Regions from separate parts of the Corynebacterium sp. CQ3829_602738 genome, predicted to be linked through region 2. Evidence: predicted binding sites of a transcription regulator. Region 2 holds the regulator's gene; each other region holds the start of a gene.
What was found. The regulator LexA, encoded in region 2, represses DNA repair genes until DNA is damaged. The targets are predictions, from matches to a motif close to CGAACANNTGTTCG.
Positions count from the first base shown of each region.

Region 1: the regulator LexA is predicted to act here: its motif matches at 3,853-3,866, upstream of ACX1NL_RS09800 (DUF222 domain-containing protein).
Region 3: the regulator LexA is predicted to act here: its motif matches at 2,483-2,496, upstream of ACX1NL_RS10690 (HNH endonuclease signature motif containing protein).

Region 1 covers NZ_CM137003.1:2,023,625-2,029,195, reverse strand. The annotation lists gene ACX1NL_RS09810 (phosphoribosylaminoimidazolesuccinocarboxamide synthase) at 1-232, shown strand, start outside; gene ACX1NL_RS09805 (S9 family peptidase) at 229-2,310, shown strand; gene ACX1NL_RS09800 (DUF222 domain-containing protein) at 2,307-3,782, opposite strand; gene ACX1NL_RS09795 (DUF2334 domain-containing protein) at 3,925-4,599, shown strand; gene ACX1NL_RS09790 (metal ABC transporter permease) at 4,596-5,417, opposite strand; gene ACX1NL_RS09785 (metal ABC transporter ATP-binding protein) at 5,414-5,571, opposite strand, start outside.
Region 2 covers NZ_CM137003.1:1,477,260-1,482,830, reverse strand. The annotation lists gene ACX1NL_RS07180 (uracil-xanthine permease family protein) at 1-765, shown strand, start outside; gene ACX1NL_RS07175 (HPr family phosphocarrier protein) at 843-1,112, opposite strand; gene ACX1NL_RS07170 (DeoR/GlpR family DNA-binding transcription regulator) at 1,246-2,034, opposite strand; gene lexA (transcriptional repressor LexA) at 2,106-2,786, opposite strand; gene ACX1NL_RS07160 (hypothetical protein) at 2,997-3,377, shown strand; gene nrdR (transcriptional regulator NrdR) at 3,434-3,892, shown strand; gene hrpA (ATP-dependent RNA helicase HrpA) at 3,908-5,571, opposite strand, start outside.
Region 3 covers NZ_CM137003.1:2,229,300-2,234,870, forward strand. The annotation lists gene ACX1NL_RS10665 (UDP-glucose dehydrogenase family protein) at 1-25, opposite strand, end outside; gene dcd (dCTP deaminase) at 77-640, opposite strand; tRNA gene ACX1NL_RS10675 (tRNA-Gly) at 702-772, shown strand; gene ACX1NL_RS10680 (hypothetical protein) at 802-1,380, opposite strand; SAM riboswitch class IV at 1,397-1,531, opposite strand; gene ACX1NL_RS10685 (esterase/lipase family protein) at 1,611-2,432, shown strand; gene ACX1NL_RS10690 (HNH endonuclease signature motif containing protein) at 2,584-4,107, shown strand; gene ACX1NL_RS10695 (hypothetical protein) at 4,169-4,936, opposite strand; gene ACX1NL_RS10700 (VanW family protein) at 5,219-5,571, opposite strand, start outside.

The sequences.
Region 1 (5,571 bases), 550 kb from region 2:
CCGCTACTGGCCAGCCGACAGCTACGAAGAAGGTCGCAGCCAGCCCAGCTTTGACAAGCAGTACGTGCGCAACTGGCTCACCGGCCCGAAGTCCGGCTGGGACCAGGAGGAAGGCACCACGCCGCCGGAGCTGCCCGGCTCCGTCGTGGAAGCCACCCGCGACCGCTACATCGAGGCGTACGAGCGGCTTTCCGGCCGCCGCTTCTCCGAGTGGCCGGGGGAGCATGCATGATCCCACCCGTAGCTGACAAACGCCCGATTGTCCGCACGTTCCACGGCCGCGAGTTCGTGGACAACTACGAGTGGCTGCGCGACAAGGACAATCCGGAAGTCCTGGCGCACCTGGAGGCGGAGAACGCGTACACGTCTGAGCGTACTTCCGCCTGGTCCGGGCTGGTGGACGACGTCTACGGCGAGATCAAGTCCCGCGTCAAAGAGACCGACATGTCCGTGCCGCAGCGCCAGGGCAACTGGTGGTACTACGGCCGCACCATCGAAGGCAAGGACTACGGCATCTCCTGCCGCATCCCCACCGCGGAAGACCCGTGGACCCCGCCCGAAGTCACCGAGGACATGCCGGGCGAGCAGGTGCTTCTCGACGTCAACGAGCTCGCCGACGGGCACGAGTTCTTCTCGCTCGGGGCATCGTCCGTGTCCACCTCGGGCCGCCTGCTCGCGTACTCCTTCGACACCGAGGGCAACGAGCGCTTCACCCTGCGGATCAAGAATTTGGATACCGGCGAACTGCTCGACGACGAGCTCGAAGGCATCTTCTACGGCGCGACCTGGGCGGGCGAGAACTACCTGTTCTACGTCCGCTGCGACGACGCCTGGCGGCCCCACCAAATCTGGCGCCACAAGCTGGGCACGCCCGCTGCCGAAGACGTGCTGGTGTACGAGGAGACGGACGAGAAGTTCGGTGTCGGCGTGGGCGCGGACCGTGCCGAGCGGTTCCTCATGATCATCGCGTCGTCCTCGCTGACCTCCGAGTACCGCGTGCTCGACATGGCGGATCCCACCGGCGAGTTCCAGGTGCTGTGGGAGCGCGAGGCCGGCATCGAGTACCACCCGGACTTCTGCGTCGTCGACGGCGAAGAGCAGTGGGTGGTCACGCACAACGCCCACGGAGCGAACTTTTGCGTCGCGACAACACCCGTCGGCGCTGTGCCTCCCCTGCGGGAACTGCCCGTGCTGGTGGAGCACTCCGAAACCGTGCGCGTCGAGGCGATCGACACCTACCGCGACTTCATGCTCATGGCCTACAGGCGCGGCGGGATCCCGCGGCTGGCCGTGGCGTCGCTCGACAGCGGTTTCGGCGAGTTCAAGGAGCTGGAATTCTCCGAGGAGCTCTACACCGTCGGCCTCGGCGGCAACCCGGAGTGGGACGCCCCGGTGGTGCGCATTGGCTACTCCTCCTACACCCAGCCCTCGCAGGTGCTGGACTACACAGTCGCGACTGGCGAGCTGACCCTGCTGAAGGAAAAAGAGATCGAGGGCGGCTACAACCCGGACGAGTACGAGGCCTTCCGCGAGTGGGCAACCGCCCCGGACGGGGAACGGGTGCCGATCTCGGTGGTGCGCCGCAAGGGCGTCGAAGGCCCCGCGCCCGCGCTGCTGTACGGATACGGCTCGTATGAGGCATCCACGGACCCCGGGTTTTCGGTGGCGCGGCTGAGTCTGCTCGACCGCGGCATGGTGTGGGTGTGCGCCCACGTTCGCGGCGGCGGCGAGATGGGCCGCGCGTGGTACGACAACGGCAAAATGCTGCACAAAACCAACACCTTCACGGACTTCATCGCGTGCGCCGACCGCGTCGTGGAGCTGGGCCTGACCACCCCCAAGCAGTTGGTGGCCGAGGGCGGCTCCGCCGGTGGGCTGCTCATGGGCGCTGTGGCGAACATGGCGCCGGAGAAGTTCGCCGGCATCCTCGCGATCGTGCCGTTCGTGGACCCGCTGACCTCCATCCTCAAACCCGAGCTGCCGCTGACGGTGGGGGAGTGGGAAGAGTGGGGCGACCCGTACCACGACCCCGAGGTGTACGACTACATGGCGACATACGCCCCGTACGAGAACATCTCCGCGCAGGATTACCCGGACATTCTCGCGGTTACGAGCTTGAACGACACCCGCGTGCTCTACGTCGAGCCCGCGAAGTGGGTGGCCAAACTGCGCGAGGTGAGCACCGCGGGCGAGATCCTGCTGAAGACGGAAATGTCCGCAGGGCACGGCGGCGTGTCCGGCCGCTACGCCAAGTGGAAGCAGACCGCGTTCGAGTACGCGTGGACGCTGGTGAAGGCCGGGGCGGTTTAACCGTCCGGTTCGAATAGGGCAGGGTCCGGCGGGCGGTTGTGGTTGCCGCCGTGCCGTGACCTCGCCTTCTTAGCAAGCCTCTGACCAGGCGAATTGCGGTACTGGTAGGTGGTTGTGTGCCTGGGTGGGTCCCCGTTGGCGGGGTGGTAGTGCACATCGCCGGTGTCGGGGTCCCGGCCGAAGTGGCCCTTGTTCCCGGCACCGTCTTTGTTGTCGTTGTTGCACATGTGGTGCTCGCGGCACAGCAGCACCAGGTTTTCGATGCTGGTGAGCCCGCCGCTGAGGTAGGAATCCAGGTGGTGGGCCTCGAGCTCGACGCCCGGCTTGGTGCAGCCGTTCCAGGCGCACACGCCCTGCATGGCCAGCAACACGAGCTTTTGCTCCACGGAGGCCAGGCGGGTGCGGCCGAGGGATAGCGGGACGCCGGTGGCCGAGTCGAGCTGGAGGATGAAGCTGTCCCCGGCAAGCCCCAAACGCACAATGTCGAGCGGGGTCAGCGACACCGAGGTGTTGGTGGGGAACTCGGTGAAGGCGTCCGCCTCCAAAAGGTCGTCGAGGGTCAGCGAGATCACCACCGTGCCCACGCCGCCCCGGGACTTCGTGGCAGCGTCGCCGTAGCGGTCGAGCACGTTCATGAGCTGGTCGAGTCGGCGCTGGTGTTTGCGCCGGCTGTCCCGCTTTGCGGCGTCCTCGCCCTCCATGTTGGACCCCATGTGGTCGCCGGCGGCGAGGCAGGCCTCCAGCTTCGCCCGTGACGCGGCGTCGAGGTAGCCACTGAAAGGGGAGCCGCCGTCCGCGTCCGGTTCCCCGAGCCAGATGCCGCGCTTCTTCCACGCGGCGAGGGGGTCCTTCTCGCCGTCGTAGTCGCGTCCGCGCTTGTTGGCGCGCTTGACCTGGTCGCGGACGAACTTCCGGAGTTCTTCGGCGGTGAGGGACTCGGCCGCCTCCATCGCTTCGGCCAGGATCTCCTGGTAGCCGGGGTTGGCGTGCTCGTTGAGGTCTTTCAGCGCGTCGGTGATGATGCGCTTCTTCTCCGCGTTGGCCTTCTCGGCAGCTCGTCGCGCCCGCTCCTGCGCCTCGCGCGCCTTCTTGCGGCGCGCTTCCGCCTCCTGCTCCTTGCGTTCGCGGTCTTCTTTGTTTTCGCTCGGCTCCGGCTCAGGCACCTCGGGTTCGCCGTAGAGCTTCTTGCCCTGCTCCAGGAGCGCGAATGCTTCTCGACGGGACAAGCCCAAGCTCCGTGTCAGATACTCCACGGCGTGGTTCGCGCCGACGAGGGCGCCGGCGCCGTCCCGGTCGCAGAGGAAGGCGAACGCGACGTCCGCGTTGGACAGCAACGGCAGGCAGGCGTGGAGGCGCTCCATGGCCACGTGGGTGGAGGCGAGGTGGAGGGAGTCCGGTTCCCGCATGACGTCGGCAAGCGACCTTAGCCCGGCGACGATTTGGTTGACCGCTTGGTCTAGCACTGCACTCATCTGGAGCACCTCCTTTCTTTGCACTTGGCTACGCATAGTAGAACCCCGTCCGACACGGCCCCGACAACGTAGAACACGTGTGCGAACAGCGCGAGAAAATTTCACCCGGCGCAGACTGTCTGCGTGTGCGATAATTTCCCCTATGCCTGGGCGCGTGCTTGTCTCCATTTCCTCCATCTTCGACGCGACGTTGGAGGACGTCACCAGTATGGTGCGCGACCTGGACCGCGAGGGGATGCCGGTTTCACTGCTGGTTGCGCCCCACATTGACAAAAAGTGGCATCTGGCCAAGGACGACGGCACCCGCGCCTGGCTCACCGAGCAGCTCGAAAGCCGCGCCCTCATGCTCAACGGCTTCGATCAGCCGGTGCAGGGAAGGCGCAGCGAGTTTGCCAGTTTGGGCGAGCACGAGGCGAGGCTTCGTCTCAAAGGCGCTACGCGTCAGATGTCGGCGCTCGGTTTCGACTTGGATATGTTCGCGCCGCCGCGCTGGCGCATGTCGGACGGCACGTTAAAGGTGCTCGACGAGTTCGGTTTTACCGTCGCTGCCTCCACGAAGGGCATCTACCGGCTTGAACGAGGCGAGTTCTCGCAGGCCCGCAACCTGTCGGTGGGCGAGGGGTACGGCGCCGCGAAGTGGTGGCGCCGCAACGTGATCAAGGCCGCCGAGCGCGGCGCGGAGAAGGGCAACACGATCCGTTTGTCGGTCTCCGGGCGCGAGTTGGGGCAGAAGAAGGTGCGCCGCGACTTCCTCGCAGCCGCCGCAGCGGCGGTAGGCAAGGGCGCGACACCGGCGGACTACCGGGAGTACCGCTAGTTGCCCCGCACCCTGCCGACCACCCGGCAAACCAGGTAAATCCCGAACGAGATAAAGGCCACGAACACGCTCACCGGCATACCTGGGGCGAGCGAAAGCACCATCCCGCCTACGGCCGCGACTTCCGCGAACACGATGGACAGCACCACCGCAAGCTTCGGGTTCGCCGTCACCTGAGCGGCGGACGCCCCCGGGGTGATCAGCAGCGACATCACCAGCAACGCCCCGACGATCTGCACTGACTGGGCCGACGCGATGCCCACGAGTACCGCGAACACCAGCGCCATCGTGCGCACGGGAACGCCGCACGCGGCGGCCATCACGGGGTCTGCGGAGGAGAACAGCAGCGGCCGCCACAGGACCAGCACGGCGCCTGCAACCAGCACCGTTGTGCCTGCCAGCAGCATCACGTTCTGCGCCGACACACCAACAATCTGGCCGGTCAGCAGCGCCAGCGCCCGGTTCGAATTCCCTGGATACAGGTGGATGAACAGCACGGACAAGGCCATGCCGAAGCTCATGGCCACACCTACCGCGGAATCCTGCTGGCCCTTCAGCCCCAGCGCCGCCAGCACCAGGGCAGCGACCACCGCGCCCGCCACGGCACCGAAGCCGACGTTCAGCCCGAAAAGCAGCGCCGCGGAGGCGCCCATGAGCGCGAGCTCCGAGGTCGCGTGCACCGAAAATGACATCTGGCGCAGCACGATCAGCGGTGCCATCACCCCGGACAGCACTCCCAGAAGCGCGCACGCCACAAGCGTCGTCTGCACAAAGTCCTGGCTGAGCAGGTACGAAGTGTCTGCTAAAAACGCACTCACAGGACCACCATCCGTCCGTCAACTTCCACGACGTCCACGCGGGTGCCGTAGAGCTCGCTGAGCACCTCGGAGCGCATGACTTCGGAAACGCTGCCCACCACGTGGCCTTCCGGGCCGAGGTAGAGCACTCGGTCCACAACGCCCATCACCGGGT
Region 2 (5,571 bases):
GGGCTGCTCTCGCGCCTTTCCATCCTCATCGGCGTGCTCGTCGGTTGGCTGTTTGCTGCCATGAGCGGAGGGCTCGGCGAGGACGCGCTGCAAACGATCGCCGACGCCCCGTGGATCGGCCTGCCGCAGTTCCACCGCCCGGAGTTCCACGTCTCCGCCGTGCTGGTGACCCTGCCGGTGCTGGTCGTGCTGATCGCGGAGAACGTCGGCCACGTCAAGGCCGTATCCGAGATGACTGGACGCAACCTCGACGACATGCAGGGTCGCGCGCTGATCGGCGACGGTATCGCCACCACGCTCGCCGGCGGCTTCGGCGGGTCCGGCACCACCACCTACGCCGAGAACATTGGCGTGATGGCGGCGACGAAGGTGTACTCCACCGCAGCGTATTGGGTCGCCGCCGCATTTGCGATTGTGCTGGCGTTCATCCCGAAGTTCGGTGCCGTGATCTTCACCATCCCCGCCGGCGTGCTCGGCGGCGCGTGCCTGGTGCTCTACGGGCTCATCGGCATGCTGGGCGTGCGTATCTGGCAGGACAACAAGGTCGACTTCACCGATCCCGCGAACCTCACCGCGGCCGCGGTCGCGCTGATTGTGGGCATCGGCAACCTCACTCTCGATGTGGGCGCTGTAACGCTGGAAGGCATCGCGCTGGGCTCCGTCGGCATCATCGTGATCTACCCGCTGATGCGCTGGGCGTACGACACCTTGGGGGAGGGGCAGTACCGCAAGGACTTCGAGGTGCCGAAGCCGTCGACGTTCTAGCGTCCGGTACTTGCTGCACGCGAAAACGCCCGGGCGACGTGTGCCCGGGCGTTAGCTCGTCGTAAAGCTACGAGTGCTTACTCCTCGTCGAGGTTCTGCTCGATCAGCGCCGCAATCTTCTCCACGGCGTCTGCGCTATCGGAGGTGACAGTGACTTCGTCGCCGTGCTCGGCACCCATAGCCATGATCATCAGCGAGGAGGCAGCGTCCGTCTCGTCGTCATCGTCGCCGCCGACAAGGGTCAGCAGAATCTCGTCGTCGTACTCGCCGGCAGCATCTGCGATCACCGTGGCCGGGCGAGCGTGCAGCCCGACGGTGGAACCGACCTTCACAGTCTTGGAAGCCATTCGGGTGTCCTTTCCGTTGTTTTTCATTCAAGTCTGCAACGAGTGTAGGTCGCATTCATACGAAGATGCCACCATTTTCGCGCAGAAAGTCAAAGAACGCCCCAGTGAAATACGTCGGGCGGCGCACCGAGGGTTACTGGGGCTGCGCGAGCACGACCTCGATACCGTGCGAGCGCAGTTCGTCCACGAACGCGGAGGGCGCTTCGGCGTCGGTGATCACCACGTCGATGTCCGTCAGCGGCGCGAAGCTGACCACATAGTCGTTGCCCAGCTTCGTGGAGTCGCACAACACGACAACCCTGCGGGCGTTGGTGACCATCGCGGCCTTCACCGCCGCCTCCTTGGCGTCCACAGTGGACAGGCCGTGGCCGATGGACAACGCGTTGGTGCCCACGAACGCCACGTCGGCGCGCAACAGAGCGAGGGTGCGAAGCGCGGTACTGCCGACGACTGCCTGACTGATCGGCCGGACTGAGCCGCCGAGAAGCTGCACATCGTGCAATCCGGAATCGCTCAGCTCCAATGCAGTGGGGATGGAGTTGGTCACCACCGAGTACTCCCGGTCCCCGCGGGTCTCCGCCAGACGCTTGCCCAAGCTGCTGATCGTCGTGCCCGAGTCCAAAAAGATGGTGCAACTTTGCGCATCCGGCACGAACTGCAGCGCGGTTTCCGCGATCGCGGCTTTAGCGGCAAGGGAGGCGCGCTGACGGGTATCCAGCGGAATTTCCGTCGAGCGGTAAGACTGGCTCGCCACTGCGCCGCCGTGGACGCGGTGCACAGCGCCTTCGTCGTGCAACGCCGAAAGGTCACGGCGGATGGTCTCCGCGGTGACGTCGAAGCGCTGCGCCAACTCCGTGACGTTGACGCGGCCTTCAACTGCGGTCAAAGACGCGATTTGGCGTCTACGCTCCTCGGCGTACATCGATCTCCTGCGCTTGTCGCTATGTGATTTCCGGTCTGTGGGGCTGCGGCTGCTCGATGCAAACGCACCGACTACAGCGTACGGAACACCGAGATGACACGCCCCATGATCTCCGCTTCGTCGCCCTTAATCGGCTCGAAGGCATCGTTGTGGGGCAACAGCCACACACCGGTGGAGTCGCGGTGGAACTCCTTGACCGTCGCCTCACCGTCGAGCAACGCCGCGACGAACTCGCCCTCCTCGGCGTTCGGCTGGGAGCGGACAACCACCCAGTCGCCGTCGAGGATGCCGGCGTCGCGCATGGATTCGCCGACGACCTTGAGCATGAACACATCGCCGTCACCGAGCAGCTCCTCGGGCAGGGGGTAGTAGGTGTCCACGTTCTCCTCGGCGAGGATCGGGGCACCCGCGGCAATCTGTCCGACTACCGGCACGTAGCGGGCATTGCCAGAATCTTCCGGCTTCGCCTCCTGCGGCTTGCGCTTCTTTCGGCCGGCTTCCGGCATTTGGCGCAAGTCCACGGCGCGGGGCTTGTTCGGGTCGCGGCGGAGGAATCCCTTCTTCTCCAGCTCTTTGAGCTGGTATGCAACAGACGAGGTGGACTGCAGCCCGGCCGCGTCACCGATCTCGCGGATGCTCGGCGGGTAGCCACGCAGGACCACAGCGTCCTGAATGACCTGGAGGATCCGGCGCTGGCGGTCTGACAGCGCGTTGTAATCCGGGTTACCTGGATCGGACTTCTTTCGTGCCATGACGTTCTCCTTGGACTCGGTGGCGTTGTGCGCCTACGAACCTACCAGATAGGGCACTCATGTTCGATGGGCGCAAGCTTTGGGTGGACACGTATCAAACGTGATGCTATAAATCGAACACGTAAGCGTATTCGAACAAATGAACGTTAGAACGTTCGAGCGTGTCGGCGCCGAACGTAGAGTGTGCCGCAGAACGAAGGGAGACACACCATGTCAGTTGCAATCAATCCAGTACATAACACATTAGTTGGACGCGCCGGAGCCGCATCTGTGGTCCCTCCGGCAGAAGTCTGGGATGTTGATTCCGCGCCGAAGCGTCGAACAGGCGGCGCCGGTGTTCGAGCGATTTCCGGCTCCCATCGAACGGATGCTCGCTCATCTGCCAAGGGGAGTCTTGACGGTTCCTCCAATGTGAACGCGTTCGAAACACGGCACGAGACGCGCGATACGCTCCTGCTCGGCGTGTGCATGACTGCGGCGCTGCTTATCGGTTCCGCATTCGGCGGTGTTTTCTCGGCGCAAGCAGAGGATCCTTCGTCCATGTCCAGCGGCCAGGCGGCTCATTCGGCTGTGGCGGCAACTGCGCGCTAGGCAGGGCGTAGACTCACGGCTACGCCAAGCCTTGACAACTCTGGGGGTGGAAAACCGTGTTTTGTCCTTTTTGCCACAACGAGCAATCTCGTGTGACTGACTCGCGGCTGGTCGAAGCCGGCTCAGCAATTCGCCGCCGCAGAGAGTGCACCGAGTGCGGGGGGCGTTTCACCACAGTGGAAAAGGCCGTCCTCACTGTTGTGAAACGCAACGGCGTGAGCGAACCGTTCGACCGCGACAAACTCATCGTCGGCGTGCGCAGAGCATGCCAGGGCCGCGATGTCACCGACGACGCATTGAAGCGTCTGGCCCAAGAAGTGGAAGAGACTGTGCGCGCGCAGGGCAGCTCGCAGGTGCCCGCCCACGAGATCGGCCTGGCCGTCCTCGAACCGCTGCGTGCCCTCGACGAGGTGGCGTATCTGCGCTTCGCCTCCGTGTACAAGTCGTTCGAGAGCGCGGACGACTTCGAATCCGAAATCCGGCTCATGCGCCGCCGCGACCGCGAAGATTTCTAACCCGCGGCCATGGCGCTAACGCAGCGCGTCAATCTTTTTCTCAATGCGACGCTGGCTCACCGGCCTCGGCGTGCCCAGCCGCTGCGCAAACAGGCTCACCCGCAGCTCCTCAATCAGCCACAAGATGTCCTTGTAGGCCTTGGTCTTTGTCCGGCCCGCAGGCAAGGACTTCATACGCTGCGCCAAGTAAGCCTTCACCGAATCAATCACGGACTGCCGGTCGGCGTCGCGGTCCGGATCTAGGCGCATGTCCTCCAACCGGATCCGCATCGCGTCGATGTAGCGGGGCAAATGCTGCAAGTGGCCGATGCCGTGGACAGTCACCGCGTGCTTCGGCAGGAAGAACTGCAGCTGCGACGTCATGTCGTCGATAGCTGGGCCTTCCCACTGCCGCAGCTCCGCTGCAATGTTCGCGTACTCCGCGAGCGCCGGCGCCAACGTGACCACCACGCGGCGCACACCTCCTGCCACCTGGGGCCGGATTTCGCCCACCAACGCGTCGAACTCCTCGGGGGAGCGCACCGGCCCGCCGGAGGAGAACATCAGGTCGCGGATCACAGCGACGCGGGCGTCTTCCACAAGCCCGTCGGCGCCGCCGTGCGGGTAGCGGTCCACCGCCACCTTCTGCCGCAGCGGCAGCCCCTTGGTCATCTGCCCCGCGTTGACCGTGATCTCCCGCAGCAGCAGCGTCAGCGTCGCCGTGACCATCGAGGCGTCCGCGGCGGCCTTCGTCGGATGCACGGTGACCTTCACGCCGTCCTTGGTGGCCTCGAGTGCCGGGTAGGCGTCGACCTCGTTGCCGTCGATAGTGGTGGCTACCGTCTCCGACACCGCGCCGAGGGAGTCGGTGGTCCACTTCGCCACCGCATCCGATTCAGATGTGCGGCCGGCCTTGGACACGGAGGACTTGATCTTGCCGGCCTGGCGGCGCTTCAACGCACCGAGGTCCGTGTCGTGGTCGACCACTTTGCCGCGGCGGTCAATCGCGGCGAAGGTCACTTTCAGATGCTCGGGCAGCGCAGAAGGGTTGAAGTCGGCACCGTTGATGCCGCGCCCGCCGACGCTTCGAAGCGCCTCCGCGAGTGCCTCGGCAAACGGTGTTTCCCGCAGCTCGCGCTCGCTGACGCCGTCGGCGGCTTGCTGTGCGCGGATCGCGTCGAGGGCGCGCTCGGCGAAGTCGGGCGCCGGCACCACGGTCTTGCGCAGCGCCTTCGGCAGCGTGCGGATGTACTCCGCGGCAAGCTCCGAGCGCAGCCCCGGCACCAGCCAGTCGAAGCCGTCCGGCCGCAAATTGGCCAAAAGCGGCACCGGCACGTCCACGGTCACGCCGTCGAAAGGATCGCCCGGCTCGAACTTGTAGCGCAACGCGTAGTCGATGGAGCCCTGGCGCCACACCTCGGGGAAGGCGGCGGAGGAGGAGTCCACGCCCTCGTCGTCGAGAAGCGCGGCTGGGTCAAAGTCCAAGTAGTGCTTGTCCTCGGCCCGCTTCTTCTTCCACCAGGAGTCGAAGTGGCGTGCGGTGGTGACACTTTGCGGCAAGCGCGAGTCGTAGAACTCGAACAGGGTGTCCTCGTCCACCACCAATCCGCGGCGGCGCACCTTTTCCTCCACCTCAGCGGCTTCGGCGAGTAGGGCTTCGTTGTGGTCGATGAAGTGGTGGTGGCGGTTCCAGTCGCCCT
Region 3 (5,571 bases), 750 kb from region 2:
CAGTGCCAATCACAGTCATCCGCATAAGTGGCCATTATGCCGTGGAGCGGCGACGTCGGCAGGGTGAAGAACGGATTTACTGGAAGTTCAGGTACGCCTTCGACGGGGTGGGGCCGCGCTGGCCTTGGTACTTCGAGCCGAGCTTGCCGGAGCCGTACGGGGTGTCCGCGGGCGAGGTCATGTTGAACAGCGCGAGCTGGCCGACCTTCATGCCCGGCCACAAGACGATGGGCAGGTTGGCCACGTTGGACAGCTCGAGCGTGATGTGGCCGGAAAAGCCCGGGTCGATGAAGCCCGCGGTGGAGTGCGTGAGCAGGCCCAAGCGGCCAAGGGAGGACTTGCCCTCCAAGCGGCCGGCCAGGTCCGTCGGCAAGGTGAAGCACTCCAGGGTGGAGGCGAGCACGAACTCGCCGGGGTGCAGGACAAAGGCGTCGCCGTCCGGCACCTCGACGAGCGTGGTCAGATCCGGCATCTCCTGCTTCGGGTCGATGTGCGTGTACTTCGAGTTGTTGAAAACACGGAAGAACTTGTCAATGCGCACATCGATCGAACTCGGCTGAATGAGCTCGGCATCGAACGGCTCGATACCGAGGTGGCCGGAGTCAATGGCATCGCGGATGTCGTGATCTGAAAGCAACACGAATCAGAGTGTACTTCCCTGTTTTGGGCCGCGAATCCGTGGTGCTAAAGTTGGCAGAGCTGCCGGCGTAGTTTAGTGGTAGAACATCAGCTTCCCAAGCTGAGAGTGCGAGTTCGATTCTCGTCGCCGGCTCTCTTTTCTTTTTGGGGGCTTCCTCGGATCTAGCTTTCCGTGGTGCACGGCGTCAGCGGCTTCTTGCTCAGCAACACCGCGCGGTACCTCCCATTCTCCGTTTTGAAGCGCAGGATGTTCCAATCCGGGTTGTACTCCTCCGCCAGCGCAAGTTCCTCGGGGTCGTGGTTATAGCCGGTGACGTTCTCCTCCCCCACTGCGCTGCGGAAACGGAAGGTGAGCTTCGTGCCGTCCTGCTCCGCCGCCTCGACGGGGAACCAGGAGTGCTTCAGGTTCATGGCGCGAAGCACCGGGATGTAGTGGTTTTTGTGGCCTTCGGCCTGCCTGTCGCACTCTTTGTAAGTGCATTCACGGCGTCCGGCCGGCTGCTTGGGCAGCGGGACAACGGCATCCCCGACGCGGATCGCGCCCGCTTTCGGCGAGTAGTCGAACTTCGGGCCAGTGTTACCCACGAAACGGGCCGCTTCCATCGGGCTGTCGAACTTTGCGACGACACTTTCGCCCGTCTCATCGAGCGTGAACGCGAACGTAGTTCCGCTCATGTGGGCCAGGGTGGCAGGGGTCCAGTCGGTGGGCATGTTGGGCATGTCGTTCATGTCGGAGGACATGGTTGATCTCCTTTGAGAATCGCACTTCCGGCGCGGCGGTTGCCCGTGCCGGCGGATCTTCTCCCGGGGGCACCGTGCGCGATGTGCGCGGTTGCCAGCCGACGAGCCGGGAGGCTTTCCCCTTATGCAGGGTGCGTCGGACTTCTTGATCCAGGAACAGACAATAACAGACCGCTTGGTCTACCGCAAGTGGGGACCGGAGGACGTCGATAAGCAATATGCTCAAAAGGATGAAACTCAGCAGCGCGATGATGACACTGGCGGCCGGGTACGGGGCGGTGCGCGGGCTGCAAAACCGCCCGCCGATGCCGTTCAACGACCGGAATTTTCAGCCCACACACCCCACGCCGGTGATGTACGTGCACGGGATCAACTCGCGCACCGCGGCGTTTGAAGCGAACGCACAAAGGCTGAAAGAGCAGGGGTTTTGGGTCTGGGGCTACGACTACGGCGACATGATCGCGCCCGGCTTTTTCGGCGCCGGCGACTTGAATTCGATCGTGGGGGATGTGGAAGAGCACGTGGACCGCGTGCTGCGGAAAACCGGCGCGGACCAGGTGGATATTGTGGCGCACTCGCAAGGCGCGCTGATGACCAAGCTGTTCATCTCGCGCGGAGGCGCGGCGAAGGTGCGGCGCGTGGTGGCGATGGGCGGCAACTTCCACGGCACCGACTTCCGCGGGATGGCAGGACAGATGGGCGCGTTCGCCTCGAAGCACCCGCACTTCACCGCGCTGCTCGCCCCGGGGGCGGCGCAGCAGCTCGCGGGTTCCGCCTGGTTGCGCGAGTTTGCGAGCGGCCCGGACACCGCGCCGGGGATCGTGTACACCTCCATCTACTCGCCGGCGGACACAGTGGTTACGCCGACATCCACGTCGATGCTCGAGGCCGGCCCGGATGCGGACGTGGCGAACATCGACTCCGGGCAGTGGTACGACGGCTACGCGCCCTACCACTCGCTCATGCCGCGCGACCCTCTCTATGCGAACCTCACCGCGTGGGGGCTGCTGCGCGAGGTGGGCGACCATGTGCCGCCTGCACATTTTGAGTGAGCACCTATTGCTTATCGACGAGCTAAAGTTGCTGGCTGTCGGGGGTTATTCGAACGTGTGTTTGGTTTTGTGGCGGTCGTGTCGGAGGCGTGTCATAGCTTATGCATTGTTCATTCGTTGACAGTGCGTTTCCGGAGGGAGGGATGCGGCCATGACCACGGTGATTGACCACCACGTGGACCAGCTCGTCGATAGCCTGAAGGCTCTCGAGGCACTGATGATGCAGCCCGAATCCCTCCACCTGTTGTCCACACACCAGGCGATGGAGCGGTTGCACGCGGCGCTGCCGTTGCTGTCCAACGCGAACATCGCGTTTGCGCACCTGTGCGAGCGCGATGGGGCGGGCCGGCTGGTCGGCGCGAACCACCCAGTGGAGTACCTGACCAAGCAGCTCGGTCTCCCGCGGGCCGACGCCTTTAGCCTGCTCAACCAGGCGAAGACGATGTTCGGCGAGGTCGAAGTGCCGACGCCGCCGTCGGATCCGCTGATGGACGAGGAGGAACGCGAGAAGCAGGCCAAGGAAGAAGAGCGCCGCAAGGAGGAAGCGCGCAAGGCCAAAGAGCGCGCCCGGAAGGCCGCGGCGAAGGCCAACGCGGAGAAGAAGCGCATCATCGAGCGGGCGCTGATGCAGCTCAACGAACACTCGGACCCGGGCCGCGACGAGATCTACGCGCAGGCGCTCGAGGCGGCGGAGACGATGTCCGCGGAAGAGCTGCGGAAGCACGTGAACACACTGGTCAAGCGCGCCAACCGCAAGGGTCAGGACTACGAGGGCAACAAAGATCCACTCGCCGCGTTTAAGAAGCGCACCATGATCTTCGGCGAGGAAGACAGCGACGGCGGTTCCTGGGGGCAGATCTACTTCGACAAAGCCAGCCGCGCCGCGTTCGAGGCCGCGCTGGCCGCCGGCGAGGCACCCGGGGCAAACCTGCCGCCCGGCGCCGAGGACAAGCGCACCCGCGGGCAGCGGCGGTTCGACCAACTCATGGACATTGTTGGCGACCACGCGAACTCCTCCGCTGCAGCGCGCAAGGGCATCGGCACCGTGGTAATGACGCTGACGCTGGAAGACCTCATGGGGGCGGACGCCTACACCGAGTTCGCCACCAACACCTCTGTTTCCTTAACCGCGTTGGACATGGTCCGGCTCGGGTTGGCGGGCGATTCGTTTGCCCTGCAGCTGGACTCGTGCACCGGGGTGCCTCTATCTCTCGGGCGGGCGCGGTTGGCCAGCGTGGAGCAGAAACTGGTGCTTTTGGCCATGCAGCAGGTGTGCGCCTGGACCGGATGCACCAAGCCAGGCGTGCAACTGGAAGCCCACCACATCCAGTCGTACCTGCACGGCGGGTTCACAGACCTGGAAAACCTGGTCCTCCTGTGTCGCGAGCACCACATGTGCAACAACGACAACAGGGACGGCGCCGGCGGCAAGGGGCACTTCGAGAAAGACCCCTCCACCTGGGACGTCACCCACCACCCCGCCGATGGCGGGCCACCGACGCCGACCACAACACATCAGTACCAGGAATCGCCTGGTCAGAGGACTATTCGGCGAGTGCGGAAGAAATACCCCGCGTTCGACGACCCTCCGAACCAGACCACTACCGACCCGCCGTTATTTGATCTCGGCGACGAGTCCAGGGCCGGCCCCGACCGGGGTGGTAACACAGCGTGAGAATCGGCGCTGCGCGCACATGGCAGGGCACCAACTGCACCCTGCCATCCGTACTGCACAGTCAGCTCCTAGTCATCTTCTCCACATCGCAAACCGGGGCATCCCACCCCTCTGGGACGGGAAGTCCGAAGTCCTCAATTAGCACACGAACTGCTTCGTCTGGACAGTCGCGCACAACCGCCGCGGTTTGAATTCGACGCCACTTCTCCCGGGCGTTCTGGAGTTGTTGTTGCCAGCGGGCATTGTCGACATCGAGGTCGAATTCGACCCTCAATGCTTCAAGGACGTCCTCAAGACAGGGCCGGAAACGAGGACCCCCGGTAGGAAAATGAAAATCCGAAAGGAGGGTGCCACGCTTGAAATACGTGTTCACCTGCGCCGATTTTTGTGTATCAAGCTTGGCCGCAAATCCCAGTAAGTGCGTGAATTCATCTCGATGCGCATGCACATGGAAATGAGAGGTTGGGTATTTGCGACTGCTCCCCCGCAGGTATTCAACACGAAACAGCGGGTCCAACCCCGGTTGCGCGTATGGGTGAACGGCAAAACTCGAACTCTCAACAGCTAGAAACCGTCTAGTCGTATCCCACGAACAGCGGTACTCAGGTTTAATTCCGATGACTGCCTTCCCCTTGGACAGCAGCGGAAGGATACCCGGCCGCTCATTCTGCTGCTCGAATCGTATCGAGACCGATACGCCGCGCCCAGCATCCAGCCAGCTGTATTCAAACGGCGGACACGAGCCAGCAAAGGCGGAGAGCGACGCAGAAAGTTCGCGGTCGAATTCTTTTACCGCGTTCTCGAGACTTCGACCTCCCAAATCAGCCATTGAGAAGCCACCGAAGTTCCCGGATACGCTCCCAAACCGCCTGCTCTCGTGGCGAGAGATCGAAGAATCGAGCACGCTCTTCAAAATTCTCGATTCCACCGTCCACGCTTCGTTCAAGTCTGTGTAGTTCTCCGCGAGCCTCCTGCGGCGTCAGGTGTCTCATCAAGGGTGCTGACATTTTGGCCTCCTTACCCAACTACCTTTTCGCTAATTGTTCCACGTCCCCCGATGCATTTGCGCGAATTAGCACCCCGTATCGAACATTAGTTCGCACGCGAACCGCTAACCGCAGCGCACGATCGGCTGCGGGTCGTACACCGTGGTCTGGGTCTCCCGGCTGAGCTCGTTTCCGGCAAGGTCGTAGATGATGCGGGTGTCAGAGGTGGTGAAACCAGGCGCGCCCGAAGACGGCGCACAGTTCGAGCCGGAGACGTTCACCGGCTGCGGCTGCGTCTGCGCCCACCGGCCGCCGTTGACGGACTCGACGGTCACGGTCTTGACGCCCATCAGGCTCACCGTGACCTCCCCGCCGCCGACGCTGGTGGCGATGCGCACCGGGTACGGGCTGTCGTTGCGGAACTGCAGATCGATCGCGCCCTCGTACACAGTTGCCTCGCGGCCGGCCGGGTATCGGG